Regions from separate parts of the Streptantibioticus cattleyicolor NRRL 8057 genome, predicted to be linked through region 1. Evidence: riboswitches for the same ligand, from Rfam matches in the RefSeq annotation. Region 1 holds a riboswitch; each other region holds the start of a gene.
The links. A riboswitch is a leader RNA that binds a small molecule or an ion and turns the genes downstream of it on or off. The one in region 1 is predicted to bind cobalamin.
Positions count from the first base shown of each region.

Region 2: another riboswitch for cobalamin. It lies ahead of SCATT_RS19315 (ribonucleoside-diphosphate reductase subunit alpha); the one in region 1 lies ahead of cobN (cobaltochelatase subunit CobN).
Region 3: another riboswitch for cobalamin. It lies ahead of SCATT_RS04790 (cobalamin biosynthesis protein); the one in region 1 lies ahead of cobN (cobaltochelatase subunit CobN).
Region 4: another riboswitch for cobalamin. It lies ahead of nicT (Nickel transporter NicT); the one in region 1 lies ahead of cobN (cobaltochelatase subunit CobN).

Region 1 covers NC_017585.1:324,004-331,408, forward strand. The annotation lists gene SCATT_RS28955 (dipeptide ABC transporter ATP-binding protein) at 1-1,247, shown strand, start outside; gene SCATT_RS28960 (ROK family protein) at 1,244-2,182, shown strand; gene cobN (cobaltochelatase subunit CobN) at 2,241-5,873, opposite strand; cobalamin riboswitch at 5,937-6,088, opposite strand; gene cobG (precorrin-3B synthase) at 6,134-7,405, shown strand, end outside.
Region 2 covers NC_017586.1:4,375,209-4,382,613, forward strand. The annotation lists gene SCATT_RS19315 (ribonucleoside-diphosphate reductase subunit alpha) at 1-1,490, opposite strand, end outside; adenosylcobalamin-variant (AdoCbl-variant) riboswitch at 1,645-1,742, opposite strand; partial or broken gene mctP (monocarboxylate uptake permease MctP) at 1,900-3,534, opposite strand; gene SCATT_RS19325 (DUF3311 domain-containing protein) at 3,531-3,782, opposite strand; gene SCATT_RS19330 (GntR family transcriptional regulator) at 3,976-4,761, opposite strand; gene SCATT_RS19335 (extracellular solute-binding protein) at 5,121-6,398, shown strand; gene SCATT_RS19340 (carbohydrate ABC transporter permease) at 6,480-7,405, shown strand, end outside.
Region 3 covers NC_017586.1:1,127,137-1,134,541, forward strand. The annotation lists gene SCATT_RS04770 (class II aldolase/adducin family protein) at 1-554, opposite strand, end outside; gene SCATT_RS04775 (NAD(P)/FAD-dependent oxidoreductase) at 688-2,079, shown strand; gene SCATT_RS04780 (inorganic phosphate transporter) at 2,294-3,565, shown strand; gene SCATT_RS04785 (hypothetical protein) at 3,562-3,783, shown strand; cobalamin riboswitch at 3,935-4,059, shown strand; gene SCATT_RS04790 (cobalamin biosynthesis protein) at 4,181-5,119, shown strand; gene SCATT_RS04795 (cobyric acid synthase) at 5,116-6,624, shown strand; gene cobN (cobaltochelatase subunit CobN) at 6,648-7,405, shown strand, end outside.
Region 4 covers NC_017586.1:5,493,924-5,501,328, reverse strand. The annotation lists gene SCATT_RS24095 (amidohydrolase) at 1-317, opposite strand, end outside; gene SCATT_RS24090 (Xaa-Pro dipeptidyl-peptidase) at 433-2,379, opposite strand; gene SCATT_RS24085 (polysaccharide deacetylase family protein) at 2,607-3,356, shown strand; gene SCATT_RS38685 (hypothetical protein) at 3,455-3,817, opposite strand; cobalamin riboswitch at 3,983-4,205, shown strand; gene nicT (Nickel transporter NicT) at 4,237-5,352, shown strand; gene SCATT_RS24070 (SDR family NAD(P)-dependent oxidoreductase) at 5,427-6,194, shown strand; gene SCATT_RS24065 (enoyl-CoA hydratase/isomerase family protein) at 6,227-7,261, shown strand.

The DNA.
Region 1 (7,405 bases):
GCGCGTCGGCCTACCCGTTCCAGCTCTCCGGCGGTCAGCGGCAGCGCGTCGTCATCGCCATGGCCATCGCCAACGACCCCGGGCTGCTCATCGCCGACGAACCCACCACCGCGCTCGACGTCACCGTGCAGACCGAAATCCTCGACCTGCTGCGCGAGTTGGCGGTGGACGCCGGGACCGGGGTGCTGCTCGTCACCCACAACATGGGGGTGGTCGCCGACTTCGCCGACCGGGTCGCCGTCATGCTGCGCGGCGAGATCGTGGAGACCGGGCCGGTCGAGGAGGTCCTGCTGCGCCCGGCGCACGAATACACCAAGCGGTTGCTGGCGGCGGTGCCGAGGCTCACCGTCGCGGAGGCCGGGGCGGCGGACACGGACGGCGCCGGGGACCGTGCGGAAGGCAGCGGCACGGCGTCGGAGGCACCCGTGGTCGACCTCGACCGGGTCGGTGTGGTCTTCGGCCGCGGCAGCCGTGCGGTGCGCGCGCTCGACGGCGTGTCGCTGACCGTCCGGCCCGGGGAGACCGTCGGACTGGTCGGGGAGTCCGGCTCGGGGAAGTCGACCGCCGCCCGCGTCGCGCTGGGGCTGATCCGACCGTCCTCCGGCAGCGTGTCGCTCTTCGACACCGATCTGCGCAAGGCGTCGGCACGCACCCGCCGTACCCTGCGTGCGGGCATCGGGGTGGTGCTCCAGGACCCGGTGGCCTCGCTGGACGCCCGGATGACGGTGGGCGAGTGCGTGGCCGAGCCGCTGCGCGTCCACCGCCGCGACCTGCCGGCCGCGGAACGCCGGGCGCGGGTGGCGGAGGCGCTCGAACGCGTCCAGCTCCCGCGGGCCCTCGCCGACCGCGCCCCGCGGGAACTCTCCGGCGGCCAGCGGCAGCGCGTCAGCCTCGCCCGCGCCCTCGTCCTCGAACCGCAGCTCCTGGTGGCCGACGAGCCGACCAGCGCCCTCGACGTCAGCGTGCAGGAAGCGGTGCTGACCGTGATCGCCGAGTTGCAGCGGGACCTCGGTTTCGCCTGCCTCTTCGTCTCGCACGACCTGGCCGTGGTGCAGCGCTTCGCCCAGCGCGTCGTCGTCATGCGCGGCGGACACGTGGAGGAACACGGCACCACCGGGACGACGTTGCTGCGTCCGCGGACCGACTACACCCGGCGGCTGCTGGCCGCCGTCCCCGTCCCCGACCCCGTTCTGCAACGCCAACGCCGCCTGCGACGGCAGGCCGCCGGATCAGGAGCCGACGCGTGACCCGACCCCTGACACACCCCACGGTCGTCGCCGGCGTCGACATCGGCGGCACCACCACGCAGGTGGTGCTGTGCACCCCCGACCTGGCCGTAGTGGCGCACACCCAGATCCCCACCCCGGCGGCCCAGGGCGGCCCGGCGATGATCCGCGCCGCCCTCGACGCGCTGCGCCGGCTGCTCGGCCAGTCGCCCCGCAGGCTGGCGGGCGTGGGGGTCGGCGCGGCCGGGGTGGTGGACACCGCGACCGGCCGCGTCCTGGTGGCCAGCGACTCCTTCCGCGACTGGGCCGGCTTCCCGGTCACCGCCACCATCGAGGCCGAACTGGGCGTACCGGCGTTCCTCGACAACGACGTCAACGCCTTCCTGCGCGGCGAGGTCGCCAAGGGCGCCGTCCAGGGCGAGCGCGACGTGCTCGGCATCACCCTCGGCACCGGTGTCGGCGGCGCCCTGTGCCTGGGCGGGACCCTGCTCGACGGGGCGCACGGCGCGGCCGGGGAGATCGGCCACATCCCCGGCTTCGGCGACCTGCCGTGCACCTGCGGCGGACGCGGCCACCTGGAGACCCTCGCCTCCGGCCGCGCCGTCGCCACCCACTACGCGCGGCGTACCGGACACCGCACCACCGCCCGGCACATCGCCGCCGCGGCGGAGAACGGTGACGCCGACGCCCGGGCCGTCTTCCACGCCGCCGGAACCGCCGTCGCCCGTGCCGTCCTGATCACCGCGGGCCTGCTCGACGTCACCACCGTGGTCCTCGGCGGCGGCCTCACCCACGCCTGGCACCTGCTGCACCCCGCGATCCGCCAGGCGCTGGAGGCCGAACCGCCGGTCAGCGCCCAGCCGATCCGCCTGGAGCGCACCCGGCTGGCCGGTCACGCGGCGGCCATCGGCGCGGCCTGCCTGGCCGGTCCGCGCCCGGCGCCGGTCGGGGCGTAGCCGTCCGGCCGTGGCGGGTCCGGCCGGTGTGCGCCGGGCCCGCCGCCACCCTCACCGGTCATTCGCCGGCTTCCAGGTCGCCCTCGGTCTCCAGGTACACCTCCCGCAGCGCGGCGAGCACCGCCGGGTCGGGCTTGGCCCACATCCCGCGCGACTCGGCCTCCAGCAGCCGCTCGGCGATGCCGTGCAGCGCCCAGGGGTTGGCCTGCTGGAGGAAGGCGCGGTTGGCCGGGTCGAGCACGTACGCCTCGGTGAGCCGGTCGTACATCCAGTCGGCGACCACGCCGGTGGTGGCGTCGTAGCCGAACAGGTAGTCCACGGTGGCGGCGAGTTCGAAGGCGCCCTTGTAGCCGTGGCGGCGCATCGCTTCGATCCACCTGGGGTTGACCACGCGGGCCCGGAAGACGCGGGAGGTCTCCTCGACGAGGGTGCGGGTGCGGACGGTCTCGGGGCGGGTGGAGTCGCCGATGTACGCCTCGGGGGCGGTGCCGCGCAGGGCGCGTACGGTGGCGACCATGCCGCCGTGGTACTGGAAGTAGTCGTCGGAGTCGGCGATGTCGTGTTCGCGGGTGTCGGTGTTCTTGGCGGCGACCGCGATGCGCCGGTAGGCGGTCTCCATCTCCTCGCGGGCCGGGCGGCCGTCGAGTCCGCGGCCGTAGGCGTAGCCGCCCCAGACCGTGTAGACCTCGGCGAGGTCGGCGTCGGTGCGCCAGTCGCGGGAGTCGATGAGCTGGAGCAGCCCCGCGCCGTAGGTGCCGGGGCGGGAGCCGAAGATGCGGGTGGTGGCGCGGCGTTCGTCGCCGTGCGCCGCGAGGTCGGCCTGGACGTTGGCGCGTACGTGGTTGGCCTCGGCCGGTTCGTGCAGCGCCGCGGCCATCCGTACCGCGTCGTCCAGCAGGCCGATGGCGTGCGGGAAGGCGTCCCGGAAGAAGCCGGAGACGCGCAGGGTGACGTCGACGCGGGGGCGTCCCAACTCCTCGTACGGTACGGGTTCGAGGCCGGTCACCCGGCGGGAGGCGTCGTCCCACACCGGGCGGATGCCGAGCAGCGCCAGGGCCTCGGCCACGTCGTCGCCGGCCGTGCGCATGGCGCTGGTGCCCCACAGGGACAGGCCCACCGTCTCCGGCCAGTGGCCGTGGTCGGCGCGGTACCGCTCCAGGAGGGAGTCGGCGAGCGCCTGGCCGGTCTCCCAGGCGAGGCGGGAGGGGACGGCCTTGGGGTCGACGGAGTAGAAGTTGCGGCCGGTCGGCAGGGTGTTGACCAGGCCGCGCAGGGGTGAGCCGGAGGGGCCGGCCGGGACGAATCCGCCGGCCAGCGCGTGGACGCTGTGGTCGAGTTCGGCGGTGGTCCCGGCGAGCCGGGGGACGACCTCGCGGGCGGCGAAGTCCAGTACGCGGGCGACCTGTTCGCCCTCGCCGGTGGGTACCGCGGCCGGGTCCCAGCCGGCGTCCTCCATCGCCTGGACGAGGGCGCGGGCCCGGGCCTCGGCCTCGTCGGCCGTGGTGCGGGTGGCGGCCGACTCGTCGAGGCCGAGGGCTTCGCGCAGCCCGGGCAGGGCGGTGGTGCCGCCCCAGATCTGGCGGGCGCGGAGGATGGCGAGCACCAGGCTCACCCGGCTCTCACCGGTCGGCGCGGTGCCCAGTACGTGCAGACCGTCGCGGATCTGGGCGTCCTTGACCTCGCACAGCCAGCCGTCGACGTGCAGCAGGAAGTCGTCGAAGCCGTCGTCGTCGGGGCGGTCGGCGAGGCCGAGGTCGTGGTCGAGCCGGGCGGCCTGGATCAGCGTCCAGATGCGGGCGCGGATCGCCGGGAGCTTCGCCGGGTCCATGGCGGCGATCTGGGCGTGTTCGTCGAGGAGTTGTTCCAGCCGGGCGATGTCGCCGTAGGACTCGGCGCGGGCCATCGGCGGCACCAGGTGGTCGACGAGGGTGGCGTGCACCCGGCGTTTGGCCTGGGTGCCCTCGCCGGGGTCGTTGACCAGGAAGGGGTAGATCAGCGGGAGGTCGCCGAGGGCGGCGTCCGGGGCGCAGGCGGCCGACAGACCGGCGTTCTTGCCGGGCAGCCACTCCAGGTTGCCGTGCTTGCCCAGGTGGATCACCGCGTCGGCGCCGAAGCCGCCCTCGTCGCGCGGGGCGGCGATCCAGCGGTAGGCGGCCAGGTAGTGGTGGGAGGGCGGGAGGTCGGGGTCGTGGTAGATGGCGATCGGGTTCTCGCCGAAGCCGCGCGGCGGCTGGATGAGGACGAGCAGGTTGCCGTGGCGGAGGGCGGCGAGCACGATGTCGCCCTCGGGGTTGCGGCTGCGGTCGACGAACAGCTCGCCGGGCGCCGGGCCCCAGTGTTCCTCGACGGCGGAGCGCAGTTCGGGCGGGAGGGTGGCGAACCAGCGGCGGTAGTCGGCGGCCGGTATGCGCACCGGGTTGCGGGCGAGTTGTTCCTCGGTGAGCCAGTCCTGGTCGTGGCCGCCCGCCTCGATGAGCGCCCGGATCAGTTCGTCGCCATCGCCGGAGGCGAGTCCGGGGACCTCCGCGCCGGTACCGAAGTCGTACCCCTCGTCCCGCAGCCGGCGCAGCAGCGCGACGGCGCTCGCGGGGGTGTCCAGGCCGACCGCGTTGCCGATGCGGGAGTGCTTGGTGGGGTAGGCGGAGAGCACCAGCGCGACGCGTTTGGCGGCGGGCGGGATGTGGCGCAGCCGGGCGTGGCGTACCGCGATCCCGGCCACCCGGGCGGCGCGTTCGGGGTCGGCGACGTACGCCGGGAGGCCGTCGGCGTCGATCTCCTTGAAGGAGAACGCCACGGTGATCAGCCGGCCGTCGAACTCGGGCACCGCGATCTGGCCGGCCGCGTCCAGCGGGGAGACCCCCTCGTCGCCCGCGGCCCAGTCGGCGCGCGAGCCGGTCAGGCAGAGGGCTTGCAGGATCGGGACGTCGAGGGCGGTCAGGGCGCCGGCGTCCCAGGACTCGTCGTCGCCCCCGGCGGAGGCGTCGGCGGGCCGGGTGCCGCCCGCGGCGAGGACGGTGGTGACGACGGCGTCGGCGGCCCGCAGCGCGTCGATCAGCTCCGGTTCCGGCGCCCGCAGCGAGGCGACGTACAGCGGCAGGGGCGTGCCGCCCGCGTCCTCGATCGCGTCGCACAGGGCGTGGACGAAGGCGGTGTTGCCGGCCATGTGGTGGGCGCGGTAGTAGAGCACGGCGACGACGGGGCGGCCGGTGCCGTCGTCGCGCGCGACGCGTTCCAGCGGGCCCCAGGTGGGCGCGGGCGCCGGGGGTTCGAAGCCGTGGCCGGTGAGCAGGACGGTGTCGGAGAGGAACCGGGCGAGGTGTTCGAGGTTGGCCGGGCCGCCGTGGGCGAGGTAGGCGTGGGCCTCGGCGGCGATGCCGACCGGGACCGTGGAGGCGGCCATCAGCTGGGCGTCGGGGGCCTGTTCGCCGGTGAGGACGACGACCGGGCGGCCGTCGGCGAGCAGCAGGTCGAGGCCGTCCTGCCAGGCGCGGACGCCGCCGAGGAGGCGTACCACGACCAGGGCGACGCCGTCGAGGAGGTCCGGGAGGCCGTCGAGGGGCAGCCGGGCCGGGTTGGCGAAGCGGTAGCGCACCGGGCCGCCGGCCGCGCGGGCGCTGAGCAGGTCGGTGTCGGAGGTCGACAGGAGCAGGACGCGGGGGTGCGTGTCGCGCTCCCCGGATGACGGCTGCATGCGGTCGCTGGCCTTCCTCGGGGTCCGCGCCCCGGGCGGTGTCGGATGGCTCCGCCGCGCGCCAAGTGGTGCGCGGCGGAAGGGAGTTCCTGGCTCACCCGGCCCCGGGGGGCGGGCTCACAGTGGCGGGACCGCGCCGGATTCGCACCGGGCTTCCTCCCTGGTCGCCATGGTGGCGGTGGTGGAACGGATGATCCACCGAGGAGCATAGTAAGGGGCACCGAGGAATGGCGGGGAGTACACCGGGTGCGATCATCGGTATGCTCGCGGCCATGTCAACGGCTTCCACCCCTCCGTCGTCCCAGGCCGCGGCGGTCTCGCGGGATCGCGGTGACGCCTGCCCGGGGGCGCTGCGGCTGCACGCCGCGGACGACGGGGCGCTGGCCCGCGTCCGGCTGCCCGGCGGTGTGCTGACGACCCGTCAGGCCGAAGCGCTGGGGTCGGCGGCACTGCGGCTGGGCGACGGCGACCTGCATCTGACCTCACGCGGCAACGTGCAGTTGCGCGGGCTGCCGGCCGGGTGCGGTGCCGAACTGGCCGGGCTGCTGGAGGCCGCCGGGCTGCTGCCGTCCCCGGGACACGAGCGGGTGCGCAACGTCGTCGCCTCGCCGCTGTCCGGGCTCGACGGGCACGGGCTGCGGGACGTACGGCCGTGGCTCACCGGCCTCGACGCGCTGCTGTGCGCGAGCGAAGCGGCCCGCGAGCTGTCCGGGCGCTTCCTGTTCGCGCTGGACGACGGGCGCGGGGACGTCGCCGGGCTCGGCGCCGACGTCACGGTGCGGGCGGTTCCGGACGGGGACGCCCTGGTGCGCCTCGGGGCGTCCGGGACGGCGCTGCGGGTGCCCGGCGGGCAGGCGGCGCGGGCCACGCTGACGGCCGCCGAGGTCTTCCTCGACGCCGCGCGGGCGAGCGGGACGCGTGCCTGGCGGGTGGCCGAACTCGCGTTGCCTGCCGAGGAGTTGACGGCCGCGCTCGGCCGCCGTCTGACGGCGGACGGCATCAACCACGCGACGGGCGTACCGGAGGCCACCGGCACCGGCGGTCCGCTCCCCGGGGTGACCGGCGACGCCTTGTCGGTCCACGTTCCGCTCGGCCGGCTGTCCGCCGCGCAGTGGCGGGAGCTGACCCGGGCCGCCCGCGGTGAGCTGCGGCTGACCCCCTGGCGCGGCGTCGTCCTGCCCGCACCGGGCCTCACCCCCGAGCGGGCGGCCGACGCGCTCGCCCGGCTGCGCGCCGTCGGCCTGGTCACCGACCCCGACTCGCCCTGGCCGCGGGTGGGCGCCTGCGTCGGCCGCCCCGGCTGCGCCAGGTCACGGGCGGACGTGCGGACGGACGCCGCCGCGGCCCTGGACGCGGCCGGACTCCCGGGCCTCCCCCTGTACTGGTCCGGGTGCGAACGCCGCTGCGGTCACCCCGTGGGCGACCGGATCGACGTGGTGGCCGCCGAGGACGGCGGCTACCGGGTGAGCGTCACCGCCTCCGGCCGGGCGCCGCGCACCGCCACCGTGGACCACCCCTCCCGACTCGCCACC
Region 2 (7,405 bases), on a different replicon from region 1:
GCGGCCTGCTCGGTCGGGTAGTAGTTGATGTCCACCACCCGGTCCAGGAAGGTCACCGCGGTGCGCACGGTGGCGTCCAGCTTCTCCCAGTCGACCGAGGCGTCCGCGGTCAGATGGGCGGCGAGGTTGACCGAACCGAGGTTGCACACCGCGGTCTCGCCGTCGTCGGTCACCTCCAGGATCTCGGTGCACAGGTTGGAGGAGTGCACCACGCTGCCGGGTTCGGCGGTCTGGTTGGCGGTGCGGTTGGCGGCGTCCTTGAAGGTCATCCAGCCGTTGCCGGTCTGCGCCAGGGTGCGCATCATCCGCGCGTACAGCTGCCGGGCCGGGACGCGCTTGATCTGGCGGCCGGCGGCTTCGGCGGCCCGGTAGGCGGCGTCGAACTCCTCGCCCCACAGGTCGACCAGCTCGGGCACGTCGGCGGGGGAGAACAGCGACCACTCGGCGTCCGCCTCGACCCGGCGCATGAACTCGTCGGGGATCCAGTGCGCCAGGTTGAGGTTGTGGGTGCGCCGGGCGTCCTCGCCGGTGTTGTCCCGCAGCTCCAGGAACTCCTCGACGTCGGCGTGCCAGGTCTCCAGGTAGACGCAGGCCGCGCCCTTGCGCCGGCCGCCCTGGTTGACCGCGGCCACCGAGGCGTCCAGGGTGCGCAGGAACGGCACGATGCCGTTGGAGCGGCCGTTGGTGCCGCGGATCAGCGAACCGCGGGAGCGGATCCGGCTGAACGGCAGCCCGATGCCGCCGGCGTGCTTGGAGAGCCGGGCGACCTGGTGGTAGCGCTGGTAGATCGAGTCCAGCTCGTCCAGCGGCGAGTCCAGCAGGTAGCAGGAGGACATCTGCGGGTGCCGGGTACCGGAGTTGAAGAGCGTCGGCGAGCTGGGCAGGTAGTCCAGCCGCGACATCAGCCGGTAGAGCGAGGCCACCTCCTCCACCGCCGCGGCCGAGTCGTCGGCGGCCAGCCCGCAGGCCACCCGGAGCAGGAAGTGCTGCGGGGTCTCCACCACCTGCCGGGTCACCGGGTGGCGCAGCAGGTAGCGGCTGTAGAGGGTGCGCAGCCCGAAGTAGCCGAAGCGGTCGTCGCCGGCCGGGTCGATCAGCGCGTCCAGCCGGCCGGCGTGGGCGGCGGTGAACGCGGCGGTGGCGTCCGCGATCAGCCCCTCGCGGTGGCCGGTGGCGATCGAGGAGGAGAACGAGGTCACCTGCTGGCCGGCCGCCTCCTCGGTGATGGCGCGGGCCAGCAACCGGGCGGCGAGGAAGCTGTACTGCGGGTCCTCGGAGATCAGCCCGGCCGCCGCCTCGGTGGCCAGGTCGCGCAGTTCGGCCGCGTCGGAGCCGGCGTGCCGGCCGCGCAGCGCCGCCGCCGCGACCCGGCCGGGGTCGGTGTCGGGCAGGTCGGCGGTGAGCTCCATGAGGGTGCGCAGCAGCGCGGTGCCCGGCTCGTCCGGCGGAACGGCGGTTGCTGACGCGGGGTCTGCGGGAGCGATGGTCACGGCGGTCTCCTCGTACGCGGCGGCCCCGTTGCGAGCGGGACCACGGCCGCGTACGGCATGCCGCAGACAGGGCAGGGCAGGCCGCGTCACGTCCGCAGACCCAACCCGCGAGGCCCGGACATCTGTTGCCCCTTCGGAGCAGCCCGAAGTGGCGCTGCCGGCAGGTACTCGGACTTCTCCGGCGCGTCGGGCACGCCGGGACACCGTTGCGGGGCAGTCCCGGAATCTCACCGGGTTCCCCTGCGACAGCAGCGGTGATGAGCATACATCTAGTGCCGGGTCCGTTTGCGCGGCCCTAGATGTAGTGTCCGGGGCGTGCTGGGGTACTCGTCCCCGAACGCCGACGGGCCGCCGTACCCCGGTGCGTCGGGGTACGGCGGCCCGTGCGGGGCCGGCCGCGGCCGTGGGGTCAGTGGCCGGCCGGGGCCAGCGGACGCTCCTGCTGGACGCCGGGGTCGCCGATGTCGGCGGTGTAGTCGTCCCGGGTGGTCTCGTCGGCGCCGTCCGGTGCCCCGACCGCCCGCAGCACCACGGTGAGGACCACCGCGACCACCACGTTGAGCACGAACGCCGTCATGCCGATGTAGCCGATCTGCCCGATGCCCGGGATCAGCTTGGAGCTGCCGCCGAAGTGCTTCTGCGTCGGGCTCGCCACCGACCAGGCCGCCCAGGTGCCGTAGACCATGCCGACCGCCCAGCCGGCCAGCAGCGCCCAGCGGTGGAACCAGCGGGTGTACAACCCGGCCACCAGCGACGGGAAGGTCTGCAGGATCCAGATGCCGCCCAGCAGCTGGAAGTTGATGGCCACCGTCTTGTCCATGGTGAGCACGAAGATCAGCGCGCCGACCTTGACCACCAGCGAGACCAGCTTGGAGACCTTGGTCTCCTGGGCGGCCGTGGCGTCCGGCTTGATCAGGTCCTTGTAGACGTTGCGGGTGAACAGGTTGGCCGCGGCGATGGACATGATGGCCGCCGGCACCAGCGCGCCGATCCCGATCGCGGCGAAGGCCACCCCGGCGAACCAGGACGGGAACATGTCCAGGAAGAGCTGGGGGATGGCGAGCTGGCCGTTGTAGCCCTTGACGCCCTTGCCCACGCCGGCCGCGATCGCCATGAAGCCCAGCATCGCCAGCAGCCCCAGCATCAGCGAGTACAGCGGCAGGATCGTGGTGTTGCGGCGCACCACGTTGCGGCTGCGGCTGGAGAGGGTGGCGGTGATCGAGTGCGGGTACATGAACAGCGCCAGCGCCGAGCCGAGCGCCAGCGTGCCGTACGCCCACTGCGCCTTGGGCCCGCTGGCCAGCTCCCCGCGGGGTTTGCCGGTGGCCGGGTTGACCTTGGCGAGCGTCTCGCCGGCGGTGTGGAAGATGTGCGAGAAGCCGCCGAGCCGGATCGGGATGTAGATGATCGCCACCGCGATGACGATGTAGATCAACGCGTCCTTGACGAAGGCGATCAGCGCCGGCGCGCGCAGCCCGGAGGAGTAGGTGTAGGCGGCCAGCACCGCGAAGGCGATCAGCAGCGGCAGGTCCTTGACGAACCAGTTGGACGAGGCGCCGCCGCCCACCCCCATCACGTCCAGCACCGCCTGGATGCCCACCAGTTGGAGCGCGATGTACGGCATCGTGGCCAGCAGCCCGGTGACCGCCACCGCCAGCGACAGACCCTTGGAGCCGTACCGGCCGCGCACGAAGTCCGACGGGGTGACGTAGCCGTGCCGGTGCGAGACCGACCACAGCCGCGGCAGGAAGCAGAAGATCAGCGGGTAGACCAGGATGGTGTACGGCACCGCGAAGAACCCCGAGGCGCCGGCCGCGTAGACCGCCGCCGGCACCGCCACGAAGGTGTACGCAGTTTACAGGTCGCCGCCGAGCAGGAACCAGGTGATCCAGGTGCCGAAGCTGCGTCCGCCCAGCCCCCATTCGTCCAGGCTGTGCGCGTCGGCGGCGCGCCGCCAGCGGGCGGCGAGGAAGCCCAGGACGGTGACGAGCAGGAAGAAGAAGACGAAGACGCCCAGCGCGACGCCGTTGACCCCGTGCTTCACCGGCCGTCCCCCTTGCGCGCCCGCTCCTCGCGCCGCACCAGCAGGTAGGCGGTCGAGGTCAGCCCGGCGGAGACGATCACCCAGGCCATCTGGTACCAGTAGAAGAACGGGATGCCCAGCAGCGCCGGCGTCACCCGGGCGTAGGAGCCCACCCACAGCATCGCCACGAACGGCAGGACCAGGCAGACGCCGGCCACCACCCGGGACGGGGTGATGACCGGCCTCGTCGTCGGCGGCGGTTTCGTCATGGCGGCTCCCCGTGGCTCGGCCGGACCGTGCGGACGTCGGCGGAAGACTTCGGCAAGTGGTTTTCGCCACGCGGAAGACCACGTGACGCGCTCGAAATCTAGGCCAGTGTCCAGGTCACCGTCACCACCTGTCCGCATATCGGTACGGAAACGATCCGGCCAACGGTGGCCCTGGGGAGGGACGTTGGGAACGTCAGTCCGGACGGCGCAGCCGGGCGACGAACTTGTAGCGGTCGCCGCGGTAGACCGAGCGCACCCATTCCACCGGTTCGCCCGTGGTGTCCAGGGAGTGCCGGGAGAGCAGCAGCATCGGCAGGCCGACGTCGGTGCCGAGCAGCCCGGCCTCGCGCGGGGTGGCCAGCGAGGTCTCGATGGTCTCCTCGGCCTCGGCCGGCCGGACCCCGTAGACCTCGGCGAGCGCCGCGTACAGCGAGGTGTGCTTGGCCAGGTTGCGGCGCAGCGCCGGGAAGCGCTTGGCGGACAGGTGGGTGGTCTCGATGGCCATCGGCTCGCCGTTGGCCAGCCGCAGCCGTTCGATCCGCAGCACCCGGCCGCCGGCCTTGATGTCCAGCAGCCCGGCGAGCCGGTCGTCGGCGGTGACGTACCCGATGTCCAGCAGTTGGGAGGTGGGCTCCAGGCCCTGCGCCCGCATGTCCTCGGTGTAGGAGGTCAGTTGGAGCACCTGGGCGACCTTGGGCTTGGCGACGAAGGTGCCCTTGCCCTGGATGCGTTCCAGCCGGCCCTCGACCACCAGCTCCTGGAGGGCCTGGCGGACCGTGGTGCGCGAGGTGTCGAACTCGGCGGCCAGCGTGCGCTCGGGCGGTACGGGGGTGCCGGGCGGCATGGTCTGGGTGATGTCGAGCAGATGCTTTTTCAGGCGGTAGTACTTCGGCACCCGCGCGGTGCGGGTACCGTTCCCGCCCGTGGTGGTCTCGCCCGTCTCCGTCGCCGGTGCCCCGGCGCCCCCGTCGCTGTCCATCGCCCGCTCTCCCGACTCGCCTTCCGCCTGCTCCGTCCGTTCTGACGTCACCGGCTCCTCCGTCCTGGGCCCTGCCGGCCCGCTCGGGCCCGGAGGGCGGCTGTAATGGTGGCATGGGCCGACCCGCGCACCTAGCCGTGGGCGGCTTTCCCGGGCCAGGTGTCGGTCCGATAACGGACTTCCCTGTCGCTCTTATACACCCTTGACACCCCTAAAGGTCTAGGCCAAGCTCCGGGTTACTGGTCTAAACCATTAAAGACCACATCCCAGACCCACGGGCAGGACGCGTACCCGTACGAGTTGCGGTGGCGGTATTCGGGCGGTGGGGGGAGTTTCCGGTGCATCCTGAGGAGGGTGACGTGAAGCGCAAGCTCCTCGCGGCGGTAGCCGTCGCGGCGATGGCAGTATCGGTGGCCGCCTGTGGCTCCAGCGACGGCAAGGACAAGGCATCCGGTTCCGGCGGCGGCAAGAAGCTGACCGTATGGGTGATGAGCGGCTCCAACCCGCCCGGCTGGACCAAGGACATCACCGCCGCTTTCGAAAAGCAGAACCCCGGCGTCACGGTGGACGTCAAGGTCCAGGTCTGGGACGGCATCCAGCAGAAGCTGACCACCGCGCTGTCGGAGTCCAACCCGCCGGACGTGGTGGAGATCGGCAACACCCAGACCCCGTACTACGCGGCCACCGGCGGTCTGATGGACCTCAGCGGTGACAAGGCCGGCCTCGGCGGCAACGACTGGGTGCCGGCGATCAACGCCTCCGCCGTCTTCCAGGGCAAGCAGTTCGCCGCCCCCTGGTGGGTCACCGGCCGCGTGGTGATCTACAACAAGAAGATCTGGTCCGACGCCGGCATCAAGGACGTCCCCAAGACCCAGGACGAATTCGTCAAGGACCTGGAGACCATCAAGTCCAAGGGCACCGCCGACGCCCTCTACCTGCCCGGCCAGAACTGGTACGCCTTCGACGGCATGCTGCTGGACGCCGGCGCCGACCTGGTGAAGAAGGACGGCGACAAGTACGTCTCCAACCTCGGCAGCCCGCAGGCCGCCGACGCCGTCAACCTCTACAAGAAGCTCAACGCCCTGGGCACCGCGCCCAAGGACAAGGACGAGGCCACCCCGCAGCAGTCCGACGTCTTCGCCAAGGGCGACGTCGGCGCCTTCATCGGCCTGGGCTGGGAGGCGGCCGGCGCCGTCGCCAAGAACCCCAAGCTCAAGGACGAGATCGGCTACTTCCCGATCCCGGGCAAGACCGCCGACAAGCCCGCCAAGGTCTTCCTCGGCGGCTCCAACCTCGCCATCGCCCAGGCCAGCAAGAACGCCGACCTGGCCAAGAAGTTCCTCAAGCTGGCGCTGTCCGACCAGTTCGAGGGGGAGCTGGCCAAGGAAGGCGGCGTCATCCCCAACAAGACGGCGCTCGACTCCAACCTGACCGGCAACCCCTTCGCCACCGCCGCCGCCACCGCCTCGGCGGGCGGCGGCACCACGCCGCTGATCCCGGAGTGGGGCAACGTGGAGAACACCCCCAACCCGATCAAGTCGCTCTTCATGACCGCCGTCCTCCAGGGCCAGGACCCGGCCGCCGCGGCCAAGGCGGCCGACGCCGAGGTCAACAAGCGGCTGAGCCAGAAGCAGTGACCCCAGCCGGGCGGGGCGGCACCGCGCCGCCCCGCCCGACGGTGAACCACACGTAACGCAGCGCGGGAGGAAGACACAGGCATGGCTGCGCAGACAACCCGGACGCCGGCGCGTCCGCCCGGGCGGAGCACGCCGGCCGCTCCCCCCGCCGACCAGCGGCGGCCCCGGCCGGCCCGGACCCCGGCGGCCGGCCGCGGCGCGCCGTACCTGCTGATCCTGCCCGCGCTGCTGGCCACCGCCGCGTTGCTGGTCTACCCGGTGGTGCGCAACCTCGTCATCTCCTTCCAGAACCTCAACGCCTTCCAGCTCATCCAGCACACCACCGACTGGACCGGGTTCAGCAACTACACCGACCAGCTCACCAGCGGCGAGTTCTGGCACACCACGCTGCGCTCGGTGCTCTTCACCATCGCCAACGTGGCGCTGATCATGGGCGGCGGCACCCTGGTCGGGCTGCTGCTGAACCGGCTCGGCCGACGGATGCGGCTGCTGCTGTCGACCGGCCTGACGCTCGCCTGGGCCATGCCGTTCGTCGCCGGCACCACCGTCTACCAGTGGCTCTTCGACACCCAGTACGGCGTGGTCAACTGGTGCCTGGCGCAGCTCGGCTGGCACTCGATGGCCGGTTACAACTGGCTCGGCAACCAGTTCTCCACGTTCGCCGTGATCACCCTGATGGTGGTCTGGCAGTCGATCCCGTTCGTCGCCCTCAACCTCTACGCCGGGCTGACCACGGTCTCCCACGAGATCTTCGAGGCGGCCCGGATGGACGGCGCCGGCCCCTGGCGCACGTTCCGCTCGGTGACCTACCCGATCCTCAAGCCGTTCTTCCTGTCGACCACGTTCCTGGAGATCATCTGGGTCTTCAAGGCGTTCACCCAGGTGTACGCGCTCAACGCGGGCGGACCCGCGGGCAGCACCCAGACCCTGCCCGTCTACGCCTTCATCCAGGGCGTCGGCAACCAGCACTTCGGCATGGGCGCGGCGATCTCCACGCTGACCATGCT
Region 3 (7,405 bases), on a different replicon from region 1:
AGCCAGACCCGGCACATCCATTCCAGCTGCCGGGTGTTGTCGTACGCCTCGTCCAGGGTGCGGCCGGTCACCACGGTGCCGTGGTTGCGCAGCAGGCAGCCGGTGCGGTCGCGCAGCGCCTCCAGCATGGCGTCGGCGAGTTCCGGGGAGCCGAAGGTGGCGTAGCGGGCGACGCGTACCGGTCCGCCGAGGGCGGCGCAGATGTAGTGGACCGGGGGGACCTCGTCCACCAGGGTGGAGACGGCGGTGGCGTGGGCGGCGTGGGTGTGCACCATGGCCCGGGCGTCGGTCTCCCGGTAGACCGCCAGGTGCATCGGGACCTCGCTGGTGGGGCGGAGCCGGCCGAACCGCTGCTTGCCGGAGAGGTCGACGGCGGTGAGGTCCCGCTGCCGGAGCCGGTCGTAGTGCACCCCGCTCGGGGTGACCAGCACCAGGTCGCCGACGCGCACCGAGACGTTGCCGGAGGTGCCGACCACCAGGCCGTCCGCCGCGGTCCGGCGGGCGACGGCCACGAGGTCGCGCCAGGCGTCGTCGAGGTCCTTGTACCAGTCCATGCCGCCCCGCCTCTCTTGTCGTCCGCCGCACCGGAGCCCTTTGATCCTGACACGTTGTCCATTGATCGGCCCCTGACAGGAGCAGTAACGTCCGCCACCACGAACGGCAGCATCATCGGGGCGGGAGCTGGGCATGACGACCGTCAACGGCGGCATCTCCTACTGGTACGCGGCGAACGGGCTCCCCGCGCCGCGCGAGCCGCTGCCCGGGGACGCCACGGCCGACGTGTGCGTGGTCGGCGGCGGCTACACCGGGCTGTGGACGGCGTACTACCTGAAGAAGGCGGCGCCGTTCCTGCGGATCACCGTGCTGGAGAAGGACTTCTGCGGTTACGGGGCCTCCGGACGCAACGGCGGCTGGCTCTACAACGGCGTGGCCGGCCGCGACCGGTACGCCAGGCTGCACGGCCGGGAGGCGGCGGTGCGGTTGCAGCGGGCGATGAACGACACCGTGGACGAGGTGATCCGGGTCGCCGCCGAGGAGGGCATCGACGCCGGGGTCCACAAGGGCGGGGTGCTGGAGGTGGCCACCTGCCCGGCGCAGCTGGCCCGGCTGAAGGCGTTCCACGCGGCCGAGGTGGCGTTCGGGGAGACCGACCGGGTACTGCTGGGGGCACGGGAGACCGCCGAGCGGATCCGGGTGGCCGGGGCCGCCGGTGCCACCTGGACCCCGCACGGCGCCCGCCTCGACCCGGTGCGGCTGGTGCGGGGGCTGGCCGCCGTGGTGGAGGCGCTGGGCGTGGTGATCCACGAGTCGACCCCGGTGACCCGCATCCGCGCCCAGCAGGCGCGGACCCCGTACGGCACGGTGCGGGCGCCGTACGTGCTGCGGTGCACCGAGGGGTTCACGGCGGCACTGGAGGGGCAGCGGCGCACCTGGCTGCCGATGAACTCCTCGATGATCGTCACCGAGCCGCTGCCGGAGCGGGTGTGGGAGCGCATCGGCTGGGAGGGCCGCGAGACGCTGGGCGACCTGGCGCACGCGTACATGTACGCGCAGCGCACCGAGGACGGCCGGATCGCGCTCGGCGGCCGGGGGGTGCCGTACCGGTTCGGGTCGCGCACCGACAACGACGGGCGCACCCGGCCGGCCACCGTGGCGGCGCTGCGGGAGATCCTGGTGCGTCTCTTCCCGGCCGCCGCCGGGGCGGCGGTCGACCACGCCTGGTCGGGGGTGCTGGGGGTGCCGCGGGACTGGTGCGCCGCGGTGGAGCTGGACCGCACCACGGGGCTGGGCTGGGCCGGGGGTTACGTGGGCAGCGGGGTGGCCACCGCCAACCTGGCCGCGCGCACCCTGTGCGATCTGGTGCGGCTCGACTCCGGACAGGGCGGGGCGACCGGGCTGACCACGCTGCCGTGGGTCTCCCACCGGGTACGGCGCTGGGAGCCGGAGCCGCTGCGCTGGCTCGGGGTGCACACCCTGTACGCCGCCTACCGGACGGCCGACCGCCGCGAGCGCGCCGGCCGCACGGCACACACGGACCCGGTGGCCCGGCTGGCGGACCGGATCTCCGGGCGGGGCTAGCGCCGGGTGTTCCGCCGCCCGCGCGGGCGCTCAGGCGTGCGGCGGGGCCGGCCGCACCGCCCGTCGCCTCAGCGCGCCCTGGCGGGCCGGTCGGGGGGTGCGATGGTGAAGGGGTCGCGGTGACCGCCGGGAGGATGCCGTCAGTTCACCTTCCGTTCATTCTCGGTCCGTACGGTCGCCGCGTCTCTGCCCGCTCGAACGATTGCCTGGGTGAATGGACCACATCACGTTGCTCGTCGGAGTCGTGATCGTCACCGCGCTCGTGTTCGACTTCACGAACGGCTTCCACGACACCGCCAACGCCATGGCGACCACCATCTCCACCGGGGCGATGAAGCCGAGAGCGGCCGTGGCGATGGCCGCGGTGCTCAACCTGGCCGGGGCGTTCCTGTCGGTGCAGGTCGCCAAGACCATCTCGGGCGGCATCATCGACGAGAAGGCCGGGGTGCACCCGGAAGTGATCTTCGCCGGGCTGATCGGCGCGATCGTGTGGAACCTGGTGACCTGGCTGGCCGGGCTGCCGTCCAGTTCCTCGCACGCCCTGTTCGGCGGGTTGATCGGGGCCACCTTGGCCTCGGTGGGCGTCCACGGGGTGCACGCCGACGCGATCGTGATGAAGGTGCTGATCCCGGCGGTGGCCTCCCCGCTGATCGCCGGGATCGCCTCGGCGCTGGCCACCCGGGCGACCTACCGGATCGGGCGCGGCGCGGACCCGGCGGCCACCGCCAAGGGTTACCGGGCCGGGCAGATCGCCTCGGCCGGGCTGGTCTCGCTGGCCCACGGCACCAGCGACGGGCAGAAGACGATGGGCGTGATCACCCTGGCGCTGGTGACCGGCGGCCTGGTGGCGCCGCACGCCGACCCGCCGCTGTGGGTGATCGTGGCGGCCGGTGCCGCCATGGCGCTGGGTACGTACGTCGGCGGCTGGCGGATCATCCGCACCCTGGGCAAGGGGCTCACCGACATCCAGCCGCAGCAGGGCTTCGCCGCCCAGACCGGGGCCGCGACGGTGATCCTCGCCTCGTCCCACCTGGGCTTCGCGCTCTCCACCACGCACGTGTGCTCCGGCGCGGTGCTCGGGGCCGGGGTCGGCCGCAAGGGCGCCGTGGTGCGGTGGGGCACGGCCGGCCGGATGGCCGCCTCCTGGGTGATCACGCTGCCCGCCGCCGGGCTCGTGGCGTCCGGCGCCGCCCTCCTGTCCGAGCAGGGCACCTGGGGCGTGATCGTGGTCGGCGCGATCGGGCTGGCGGTGGGGCTGGCCGCGTGGCTGGTCTCACAGCGCAAGCCGGTGGACCACACCAACGTCAACGACGTGGCGCCGGTGGCGGAGCCCGCCGCCGAAGCCGCCGAGGAGGGCTTCGACCCGTTCGCCCCGGCCGTGGCGCCCGTCGCGCCGCTGACGGCCGTGCTGCCGGCGCCGGCGGCCTCCGTTCCCCCCGTGGTCCCGGCCGCCCCGGCCGCCGCACAGAAGGAAGCGCTGCTGTGAAGATCGACTGGGCGGGCTTCGCCTCGGTGCTCGGCGTCGGCGTGGGCGTCACGGTGGCGCTGGTCGCGCTGTTCACGCTGGGCGTGGCGGGGCTGGCGAAGCAGGCCCCGGCGGGCCCCGGCGGTCAGACCGCCTCAGCCCGGCGGGCGGGCGCCTACCTGTGCTTCGCGCTGTGCACGGCGGCGGTGGCCTACGGGATCTGGCTCATCGTCGGCTGAACCGCCGTGGCCGGCCCGTGCGTCGGGCCGGCCTTCCCGTCTCCACCTGCGCATACACCCCGTGGGGGCGCTCACACAAGGTTGACGCGCGTTCGCGGCCCATGGTGGACTTCGCGGTGCCATACGGCGCTATGCCCAACGGCGACAGCAGAGGAAGCCGGTGCGAATCCGGCGCGGTCCCGCCACTGTCACCGGGGAGCACGTCCCCACCCGAGCGTCACGGCCGCGTGAGCGGCTGGAAGGCCGGGGGCGTGCCGATCCGGGAGCCAGGAGACTCTCGTCGCCGGTCACGTCGAACCAGGGCGCGGACCCTGAGTGAGGACTTCTGCCATGCCCGGCACACCGCCCCCACCCCTGCCGACGAGGCCGTCCCGAGGCGCGACGGCGGACTGAACCGATGCGTGCCGATCGCTTCTTCGCGTACGGCGCCGCCCTGGGCTACACCTGCGACCTGCTCGCCGGTGACCCGCGCCGGGCGCATCCGGTGGCCGCGTTCGGCCGGGCCGCCTCGGCGGCGGAGCGCCGGCTGTGGCGGGACGACCGGGGCCGGGGCGCGCTCTTCACCGCGGTGTGCGCGGGCGGGGTGCTGGCCGCCGGGTACGCCGCCGAGCGGCTGACCCGCCGTTCCCCGTTGGCCGCCACCGCGCTGGGCGCCGTGGTGACCTGGTCGGTGCTGGGCGGTACGTCGCTGGGGCGGGAGGCCCGGGCGGTGGCCGCGGCGCTGGCGGACGGGGACCTGACGGCGGCCCGGGAACGGCTGCCGCACCTGTGCGGCCGGGATCCGCAGGCGCTGGACGGGCCGCAGATCGCCCGTGCCGTGGTCGAGTCGGTGGCCGAGAACACCTCCGACGCGGTGGTCGGCGCGCTGGTGTGGGGGGCGATCGGCGGGGTGCCGGGGCTCGCCGCCTTCCGGGCGGTCAACACGCTGGACGCGATGGTGGGTCACCGTTCGCCGCGTTACCGGCGGTTCGGCTGGGCGGCGGCCCGGCTCGACGACGTGCTGGGGTGGCCGGGCGCCCGGCTGACCGCGTTGCTGGCGACCGTGGCCGGACCCGATCCGCGCGGCGCCTGGCGGGTGTGGCGGGACGACGGACGGCGCCACCCGAGCCCCAACGCGGGGCCGGTGGAGGCGTCGTTCGCGGGCGCGTTGGGCGTCCGGCTGGGCGGCACGCTGTCGTACGGCGGGCGGGTGGAGCACCGGCCGGTGCTGGGCGCGGCCGGGCGGCCGGTCGAGGTGGCCGATGTGGAGCGCGCGGTGCGGCTGTCGCGCCGGGTGGGGTTGCTGGCGCTGGCGGTCTGCGCCGGTGCGGGGCTGGTGTCGAGGAGGCGTCGGTGACAGGCGGACTGCTGGTGGCCGGGACCACCTCGGACGCGGGCAAGAGCGTGGTGACCGCCGGGATCTGCCGGTGGCTGGTGCGGCGGGGTGTGCGGGTGGCGCCGTTCAAGGCGCAGAACATGTCGCTCAACTCCTTCGTCACCCGCGGCGGCGCCGAGATCGGCCGGGCCCAGGCGATGCAGGCGCAGGCCGCGCGGGTGGAGCCGACGGCGCTGATGAACCCGGTGCTGCTCAAGCCGGGCGGGGAGAGCAGCAGCCAGGTGGTGCTGCTGGGCAGGCCGGTGGGTGAGTTGAGCGCACGGGGCTACCATGACGGGCGGCAGCGGGAGTTGCTGGGCACCGTCACCGACTGCCTGGCCGAACTGCGCCGTACCCACGACGTGGTGATCTGCGAGGGGGCCGGCAGCCCGGCCGAGATCAACCTGCGGCGCAGCGACATCGTCAACATGGGGCTGGCGCGGGCCGCGCGGCTGCCGGTGGTGGTGGTCGGCGACATAGACCGCGGCGGGGTCTTCGCCTCGTTCTTCGGCACCACCGCGCTCCTGGACCGCGAGGACCAGGCGCTGATCGCCGGCTACCTGGTCAACAAGTTCCACGGTGACGTGACGCTGCTGGAGCCGGGGCTGGAGAGCCTCCGGAAACTGACGGGCCGTCAGACGCTGGGGGTGCTGCCGTTCCGGCACGGCCTGGGCATCGACGAGGAGGACGGGCTGCGGGTGTCGTTGCGCGGCACCGTGCGCGAGTCGGCCGTGACGCCCCCGTACGGGGAGGACGTGCTGCGGGTCGCGGTGGCCGCGGTGCCGCTGATGTCCAACTTCACCGACGTGGACGCGCTCGCCGCCGAACCCGGGGTCGTGGTGCGCTTCGTGGACCGCCCCGAGGAGCTGGCCGACGCCGACCTGGTGGTGCTGCCCGGCACCCGCGGCACGGTACGGGCGCTGGCCTGGCTGCGGGAGCGCGGGCTGGCCGACGCCGTGGTGCGCCGGGCCGCCGAGGGCCGTCCGGTGCTGGGCATCTGCGGCGGCTTCCAGATGCTCGGCGAGGTCGTCGAGGACGACGTCGAGTCCCGCGCCGGCACCGTCGAGGCGCTGGGCGTGCTGCCGGTACGGGTGCGGTTCGCCGCCGAAAAGACGCTGGCCCGGCCGTCCGGCAAGGAGTTCGGCGAACCCGTGGAGGGCTACGAGATCCACCACGGGGTGGCCGAGGTGCGCGGCGGCGACGAGGCGTTCCTGGACGGCTGCCGGGTCGGCGCGGTGTGGGGCACCCACTGGCACGGCTCGCTGGAGAGCGACGGTTTCCGCCGGGCGTTCCTGCGCCGGGTGGCGAAGGCGGCGGGGCGCCGTTTCGTCCCCGCGCCGGACACCTCCTTCGGCGCGCTGCGCGAGGAGCAGCTCGACCGGCTCGGCGATCTGATCGAGGAGCACGCGGACACCGCGGCACTGCTGCGGCTGATCGAGGACGGCGTTCCGGCCGGCCTCCCCTTCCTTCCCCCGGGAGCACCGTGAACAACGAGCACACCGTTGCGCTGCTGTCCACCGCCGACACCGACCTGCTGGCCGCCCGGGCCTGCGGTGCCGCCTACCGGACCGGCAACCCGACCCGGCTGACCGCGGAGGACCTGCCCGCGCTGCTGGACGGCGTCACGGTCGCCGTGGTCCGGCTGCTGGGCGGCAAACGGGCCTGGGAGGAGGGGCTGGCGGCGCTGGCCGCGAGCGGGGTGCCGACCGTGCTGCTGGGCGGCGAGGCGGTGCCGGACGCGGAGCTGATGGCGATGTCCTCGGTGCCGGCCGGCGTGGTGGCCGAGGCGCTGCGCTACCTGGTCGAGGGCGGCCCGCGCAACCTCGCCGAGCTGGCCCGCTTCCTGACCGACACCGTGGCCCTGACCGGCGAGGGGTTCGCCCCGCCGGAGCCGATGCCCGCCTACGGGGTGCACGGCTCCTACCAGCTCAAGGAGGACCGCCCCACGGTCGGCGTGCTCTTCTACCGGGCCCACGAACTCTCCGGCAACACCGCGTTCGTGGACACCCTGTGCGAGGCGATCGAGGCCAAGGGCGCCAATCCGCTGCCGGTGTACTGCGGTTCACTACGCGGTGCCGACCCGGGGCTGTACGAACTGCTGGGGCGGGCGGACGCGCTGGTGGCCACGGTGCTCGCGGCCGGCGGCACGGTCGCCTCGGACGCCTCGGCCGGCGGCGACGAGGAGGCGTGGGACGTCGGCGCGCTCGCCGAGCTGGACGTGCCGGTGCTCCAGGGGCTCTGCCTCACCTCGTCGCGGGCGGCCTGGGA
Region 4 (7,405 bases), on a different replicon from region 1:
ACGTCGTGGCCGCAGGCGTGCATCACCGGCACCTCCACGCCGTCCGGGTCGGTGGCGGTGACCGTGGACGCGTACTCCAGGCCGGTCCGCTCGCGCACCGGGAGGGCGTCCATGTCGGCCCGCAGCAGCACGGTGGGCCCGGGGCCGTTGCGCAGTTCGGCGACGACCCCGGTGCGGCCGACGCCGCGGGTCACCGTCCAGCCGGCCGCCTCGGCGTGCCGGGCGGCGATGCCGGCGGTGCGGTGCTCGGCGAAGGACAGCTCGGGGTGGGCGTGCAGATCGCGGTAGAGCGCGGCGAGCCGGCCTGCGTGTTCCATTCCATCTCCCCTGGGTGACGACGGTGGCGGCGGTGCCGGGGCGGCCACCGGGCCAAGATCCCCGGCACCCCCGCCCACCTTCCCCCGGATCCGGCCCGGTGGCCAGAGGCGGACGTCACCCCAGCCGGTCGGCCACCCCCCGCCACGCCGGGGCCGGACGGCGCATCCCGGACAACTGCCGTCCCGCCGGGTGGACGGCGTGCGCCACGGCGGCCGGGCCCTGCACCCGCAGCAGCGCGGGCAGACCGCCGACCAGCGGCAGCGAGGCGCTGGAGCGCGCCAGGTCCAGCGTGATGTCCGGCGTGCTGCCGGGGGCCGTGATCAGCCCCTTGTCGGTGCCGCCGACGATCAGGGCGAGCCGGTGGCCGGCCGGGACGACGTGGTCGGTGGCGGCCAGCTTGATCGTGATGGTGTACGGCGTGCCCGGGGTGAGCGCCACGCCGTGCAGCGACGGGTCGTAGTGGCCCAGGTCGGCCCAGCCGCGGCTGAAGACGGTGTAGCCGGTGCTCATGGTGTCGGCCGCGGTGTCCAGGAAGCAGGCGCTGTCGCCGGCGGTGCTCGCGCCCCAGCAGGAACGGGTGGTCAGCGTGGTGATCCCCTCGCCGTCCGCGCTGTAGTCGCGGATGGTGGCCGGGCCGAGGTCGACCAGGACCGCCGACAGGTGGGCGCTGGTGGTGGACGGGGTGGCGGTCAGCGTGACGCTGCCGCCGCCGGAGATCCGCAGGTCGTGCCGGAGCGCGCCGGTGGTGAAGGAGACCTTGTCGCCGGTGGCCCGGTCGGCCGCCGCCGACCAGTCGGTCTCGCTCTCGGCCGGGTCGTCGGTGTACGTCTCGGTGCCGGTGGCCGGCCCGGTGGCAGACAGGGTGCCCAGCCCCGCGGTGGAGCCGGCGGCCAGGGCGACGGTGGTGGCCGAGGTGCCGGGGGCGGGCCAGTGGGCGTCGGTGGTCCAGTGGTCGGGGGTGCGCTCGACGTCGGCCATCGGGGCGCGGTCGATGCCGTTGTCCACCCCGAGCAGGTAGTGGTCGAACCACTGGTGCAGGGTCTCCACCCAGGCGGCGCGGCGGTAGTCGAACGGGTCGACGTGGCCGGTCTGGGAGAGCCAGATCTTGCGCGGTACGCCGTGTGCGGCGAGCGCGTCCCACCACTGGCCGAAGTGCTTGGTGCGGACGTTGAGGTCCTGCATGCCGTGGACCACGAAGACGCTGGCGCGGACCTTGGCGGCGTCGGCCACGTAGTCGCGCCGCTGCCACAGCGCCGTCCAGTCGCCGTCGCGCGGGGCGCCGTCGCGCAGCGCCTGCTGCTGGGCGCCGCAGGTGCGGGCGTCGCCGGAGTCCTCGACGGCGCTCGCGAGTTCGTCCGGGCCGCCGTCGTAGAGGGCGGCGCCCTGGTCGAAGTAGTAGTCGTACCAGGAGCTGATGGCGCTGATCGGCACGATGGTCTTCAGCCCGGCGACGCCGGTGGCGGCCACGCCGTTGGCGATGGTGCCGTCCCAGCTCTTGCCGATCATGCCGACCGAGCCGTTGGCCCAGGTGGCGCGGACGGTGGTGCCGCCGCTGCGGGCGCTGTGTCCGGTGGCGCGGCCGTTCAGCCAGTCGATGACGGCCTTGGCGGAGGTGACGTCGGAGGGGCCGCCGACGTCCACGCAGCCGTCGGAGCGGTTGGTGCCGGCCAGGTCGACCAGGACGACGGCGTAGCCGCGCGGCACGAAGTAGTTGTCGTAGTAGAGCGGGAACTGCACCGGCCGCCCGCTATTGTCGTACGTCTTGAGCTGGCTTTCGTTGCCGCGTCCGCAGCACGAGTAGTAGGGGCTGGCGTCCATGATCACCGGGATGCGCACCCCGGCCCTGGCCGGTTCGGCGGGGCGGATGATGTCGGCGGCCACCCGGTCGGGGCGGCCGTCGTGGTTGCCGTCGAGCCCGGTGTCGACCCAGACGGTCTCCCGTACGGCGCCGGCGTAGGAGTAGACGGGCCGGCTCTCCGTGGGGTGCCTGGGGGGCGGTACGGCGCCGGCCGGGGCGGTGAAGGCGGCGAGCAGCGTGGTGACGAGCACCGCCACCGCCACCGCGAGCAGGGAAGCGCGGTTTCTCCGCGTAGCTGACAACACGCCCGGACGCTACCGTGTGACGCAGCCATGACAGCAAGGCTTTTACGAGCCGTTGAACGGCGCGGGACCGCGGGGACGGCGGCGATCGGGTGAATGCCCGCGCCACGCCGGGGCACCCGGGGGCGGCGCGGGCAAGGATCGGGCAGCCGGATTTCCCTAGGACGACCGACCGGGGGTGCGGGCCGATGAGCGTGGACCGCCGCAGCGTGCTGCGGGCCGCGATGGGCGGGGTCGCCGCCGGGGCGGTGGTCGGCGGCTGCGCGCCGGGGACCCCGCGTCCGGCCCGGCCGGCCGCTCCGTCCGCCACCCCCTCGCCCGCCGCGCTGCCGGCCACCCTGCCCGACCAGATCGAGCACGGCCCCCGGGACCGGCCGCTGGTCGCCCTCACCTTCCACGGCCAGGGCGACCCCGCGCTCGCCACCGCGCTGCTCACCGCGGCCGAACACGCCGGGGCGCACGTCACCGTCCTGGCGGTCGGCAGCTGGCTGGACGCCTACCCGCGCATCGCCCGCCGGATCCTGGACGGCGGCCACGAACTGGGCAACCACACCCAGAACCACGGTCCGGTGTGCACCATGGCCGCCGACGCCGCGGCGGCCGAGATCAACCGCTGCGCCGACCGGCTGCGCCGGCTCACCGGAAGCCCCGGGCGCTGGTTCCGCCCCTCACAGGCCCGGTACGCCACCCCGCTGGTGATCTCGCTGGCCCGCAAGGCGGGCTACCCCCACGTGCTCTCCTACGACGTCGACTCCCTCGACTGGACCGACCCGGGGCCGCAGGCGGTCACCTCCACCGTGCTGGGCCAGGTGCGCCCCGGCTCGGTGGTCAGCCTCCACCTCGGCCACGAGGGCACGGTACGGGCGCTGCCGGGGCTGCTGGCCGGGCTCGGGCGGCGCGGGCTGCGCGCGGTGACCGCCACCGGGCTGCTGACCTGAACCGCGCCGCCCGGCGGCGGTGACGACAACGCCACCGCGCGGCGCCCCGGGAGGGGTTGGAGCGCCGCGCGGTGGCCGTTCACCGGGGGCCGGGCGGGTCAGCTGTGCCGCATGCCGCGCTCGCCGCCGAGGCCCCGCTCCATGCGGTCGCGGCCCTCACGGCCGTGCTCACGGCCTTCACGACCGTGCTCGCGCCCCTCGCGGCCGTGCTCGCGCCCGCCCTCGTGGAACCAGCCGGAGTGGTGGGACAGACGGTGGTGGCCGTGGTGGTAGTGGTGGTGGTGCCGGTGGCCGTGGTGCCGGTGGTGGCCGTGCTCATGGCCCTTGACCTGGTGGCCGGGGAGCGGACGGGGGCTGTCCGCGCCGGCCGCGACGGAGGTGCCCGCCGCCAGCAGCAGCGCGGCGGCGCCGCCGGCCAGCACCATGGCCGCCCGGACGGATGAGAGCTTGAGGGACTTCATGCGACTGCCTCCAAGGGACGAGTCGTGATTGGGGCCCTGTACAACGAGCCTGGGCAGTCGAGGGATACCGTAAAGATGGGGGTTTTACCGGTATCTGAGACATAGTCGGCCGTCCGGGGCAACGGACGGGTACCGGCGGCCCCGTGCCGCCGGCCCCCCGGACCGGTACAGTGAGCGGGCCGTGGTGTTCGGGAATACCGGTGACAGGCCCTCGTCAGGGGGTCCCAGACCGGAGCGGCCCTCGCCACTGTGATCGGGGAGTTCCCGTCCCGTTCCGCGCGCCGGCCACGGCGCGGGGAACCACTGGCCGTTCGCGCGGCCGGGAAGGCAGGGCCGGGCGCGAGCACCACCCGTCAGCCAGGAGACCGGCCACGGCATCTCACGAAGACGTCCACGAGGTGCTGGAGCGTGATCCTCGAATGACCCTGCCTGCCGCAGATCCCACCGCCACCCCCGCGATATCCGCCGTCCCCCCCGCCCTGCGCTGGCAGCGCCGGGACACCCTGCGCACCGCGGGGCTGCTCGCCGTCATCACCGCGCTGCACCTGGCCGCCTTCGGGGTGCTCTTCCTCCTGGTGGTGCCGCGTCACTACACCGTCGGCTCCCAGGTGTTCGGCGTCGGCCTGGGGGTGACCGCGTACACCCTGGGCATGCGGCACGCCTTCGACGCCGATCACATCGCGGCCATCGACAACACCACCCGCAAGCTCATGGCCGACGGCAAACGCCCGCTGTCGGTGGGGTTCTGGTTCGCCCTCGGCCACTCCAGCATGGTGATCCTGCTCGCCGCGCTCATCGCGGGCGGCGCACAGCTGGCCGGCACACTGATGAGCGACGACTCGCGCACCCACCGCGCCCTCGGGCTGATCGGCACCTGCGTCTCCGGCGGCTTCCTCTACGTCATCGCCGCGCTCAACCTGGTGGCGCTCGCCGGCATCGTCCGGGTCTTCAAGGCGATGCGCGCCGGACGGTTCGACGAGTCGGAGCTGGAGGCCCACCTCGACTCGCGCGGCTTCCTCAACCGCATCCTGGGCCGCCTCACCCGCTCCATCACCCGCTCCGGGCAGATGTTCCCGGTGGGCCTGCTGTTCGGCCTCGGGTTCGACACCGCCACCGAGGTCACGCTGATGGTGATGGCGGGCAGCGGCGCGGCGGCCGGCCTGCCCTGGTACGCCATCGTCTGCCTGCCGCTGCTCTTCGCCGCCGGGATGAGCCTGTTCGACACCCTCGACGGCACCTTCATGAACGTCGCCTACCACTGGGCGTTCAGCAACCCGGTGCGCAAGGTCTATTACAACCTCACCATCACCGGGCTCTCCATCGCCGTCGCCTTCCTGATCGGAACGGTCGAACTGGTCGGCGTCCTCCGCGACAAGCTGGGCCTCGCCGACCCGGTCACCGGCTGGATCTCCGGACTCGACCTGGGCAACGCCGGCTTCCTGATCGCCGGGCTGTTCGTGGTGGTCTGGGCCTGCGCGCTGGCCTACTGGAAGCTGGCCCGGGTCGAACACCGCTGGTCCCGGCCGTCCGTCTGACCGGGCGCGCGCCCCGGTTCGGTACGGTGATCACCGGCGGGCCGCCGGAGTCCGCCGGAGCGCCGGAGGTGGAGATGACACGGGTCGTGGTGGTCAGCGGCGGCGGCAGCGGGATCGGTTCGGCGGTCGCCGGGGAGTTCGCGGCCGAGGAGGCGCACCTGGTGCTCACCGGCCGCCGCGAGCAGGTGCTGCGCGAGACGGCCGGCCGGCTGACCGCCGCCCACCCCGGGCTGCCCGAACCGCTGACCGTCGCCGCCGACCTGTCCTCGGCCGGCGGGGCGCGCCGGGTCGCCGACGAGGTGGCCGCGCGCTTCGACCGGGTGGACGTGGTCGTCGCCAACGCCGGCGGCAACCCGGCGGCGCACGGCGGCGAGGCGATCCCGGAGGGGCTGGAGCGCACCGCGTGGGCCTGGTCGGAGAACTTCCGGGTCAACACCCTGACCGCGGTGCTGCTCACCGAGGCGCTCAAGGACCGGCTGGCCTCCCCCGGCGGCCGGGTGGTCCTGATCAGCTCCATCGCCGCCCTGCGCGGCTCCGGCACCGGCTCGTACGCCGCGTCCAAGGCGGCGCTCCACCCCTACGCCTTCGACCTCGCCCGCGAACTCGGGCCGCGCGGGATCACCGTCAACGTGGTCGCCCCCGGCTACATCCGGGACACCGAGTTCTTCTCCGGCGGCCTGGCGGCCGAACGGGAACGGGCCCTGATCGAGCAGACCAGCACCGGCCGCGCGGGCACCCCGGCGGACGTCGCCGACGCCGTGCGCTGGCTCGCCGCCCCCGGCGCGGGCCAGGTCACGGCACAGATCATCCAGGTCAACGGCGGTGCGGAACGCGGCCGTTGACCCCTGAACGGCACTACCAGGACAGGAACGGCATGGCACCCCACCCGCACCACCCCCCGGTACGCGCCGTCGCCGACGGCGGCGTCGGCCGGCTGCTGCTGGACCGCCCGGCCGCGCTCAACGCGCTCGACCTGGAGATGGTCCGGCTGCTGACCGCCGCGCTGGACCGCTGGCGCGACGACGACTCGGTCCACGCGGTGGTGATCGCCAGCACCTCCCCCAAGGCGTTCTGCGCCGGCGGCGACATAAGGGCGGTACGCGAGGCGGCGCTGCGCGGCGACCTGGCGGCGGTACGCGCGTACTTCGCCGCCGAGTACGCCCTGGACGCGGCGATCGCCGGCTACCCCAAGCCGTACCTCGCGCTCATCGACGGCTTCGCGCTCGGCGGCGGCCTGGGGATCTCGGTGCACGGCACGCTGCGGGTGGTCACCGAACGGGCCGGGCTGGCCATGCCGGAGACCGCGATCGGCTTCTTCCCCGACATCGGCGCCGGTTACTTCCTGCCCCGGCTGCCCGGTTCGGTGGGGATGTACCTGGGGCTGACCGGCACCCGGATCTCCGGCGCCGCGGCGGTGGAGTGCGGGCTGGCCACGCACTACCTGCCGTCGAGCGAACTTCCCGCGCTGGAGGCGGCGTTGCGGGACGGCGGCGGGACGCGCACCGCGGAACTGGTGGCCGGCTTCGCCACCGCCCCGCCCGCCTCCGAACTGCGCGGCCACTACCCGGCCATCGACCGCTGCTTCTCGGCGCCCACGCTGGACGAGGTCTTCGACCGGCTCACCGCCGAACGGGACGACTGGGCCCGCGAGACACTGACGGTACTCGGCCGGATGTCGCCGGCGAGCCTCTTCCTCACCTTCGAACTGCTGCGCCGCGGCGCCGGATCCTCACTGGAGGAATGCCTCGCCCGCGAACTGCGGCTCGCCTGCCGGGTGGCGGCCGGCCACGACTTCGCCGAGGGCGTACGGGCCGCCCTCGTCGACAAGGACCGCGCCCCGGTGTGGTCCCCGGCGTCACTGGGCGAGACGGACCGGGCCGAACTGCGCTCATGGCTCGACGAGCGCTGAGCGCCGGCTCCGCCTCACCCGGACGGCGCACCGGGGACGATCCCACCCGTTCGGCGGTGCGCATACGGTGACGTGCCGTTTTCCCTGCGTGACGGGGCCCGTGCGGGGGCGGCTCCGACCCCGTCGGGCGTTTCCGCCTGGCGA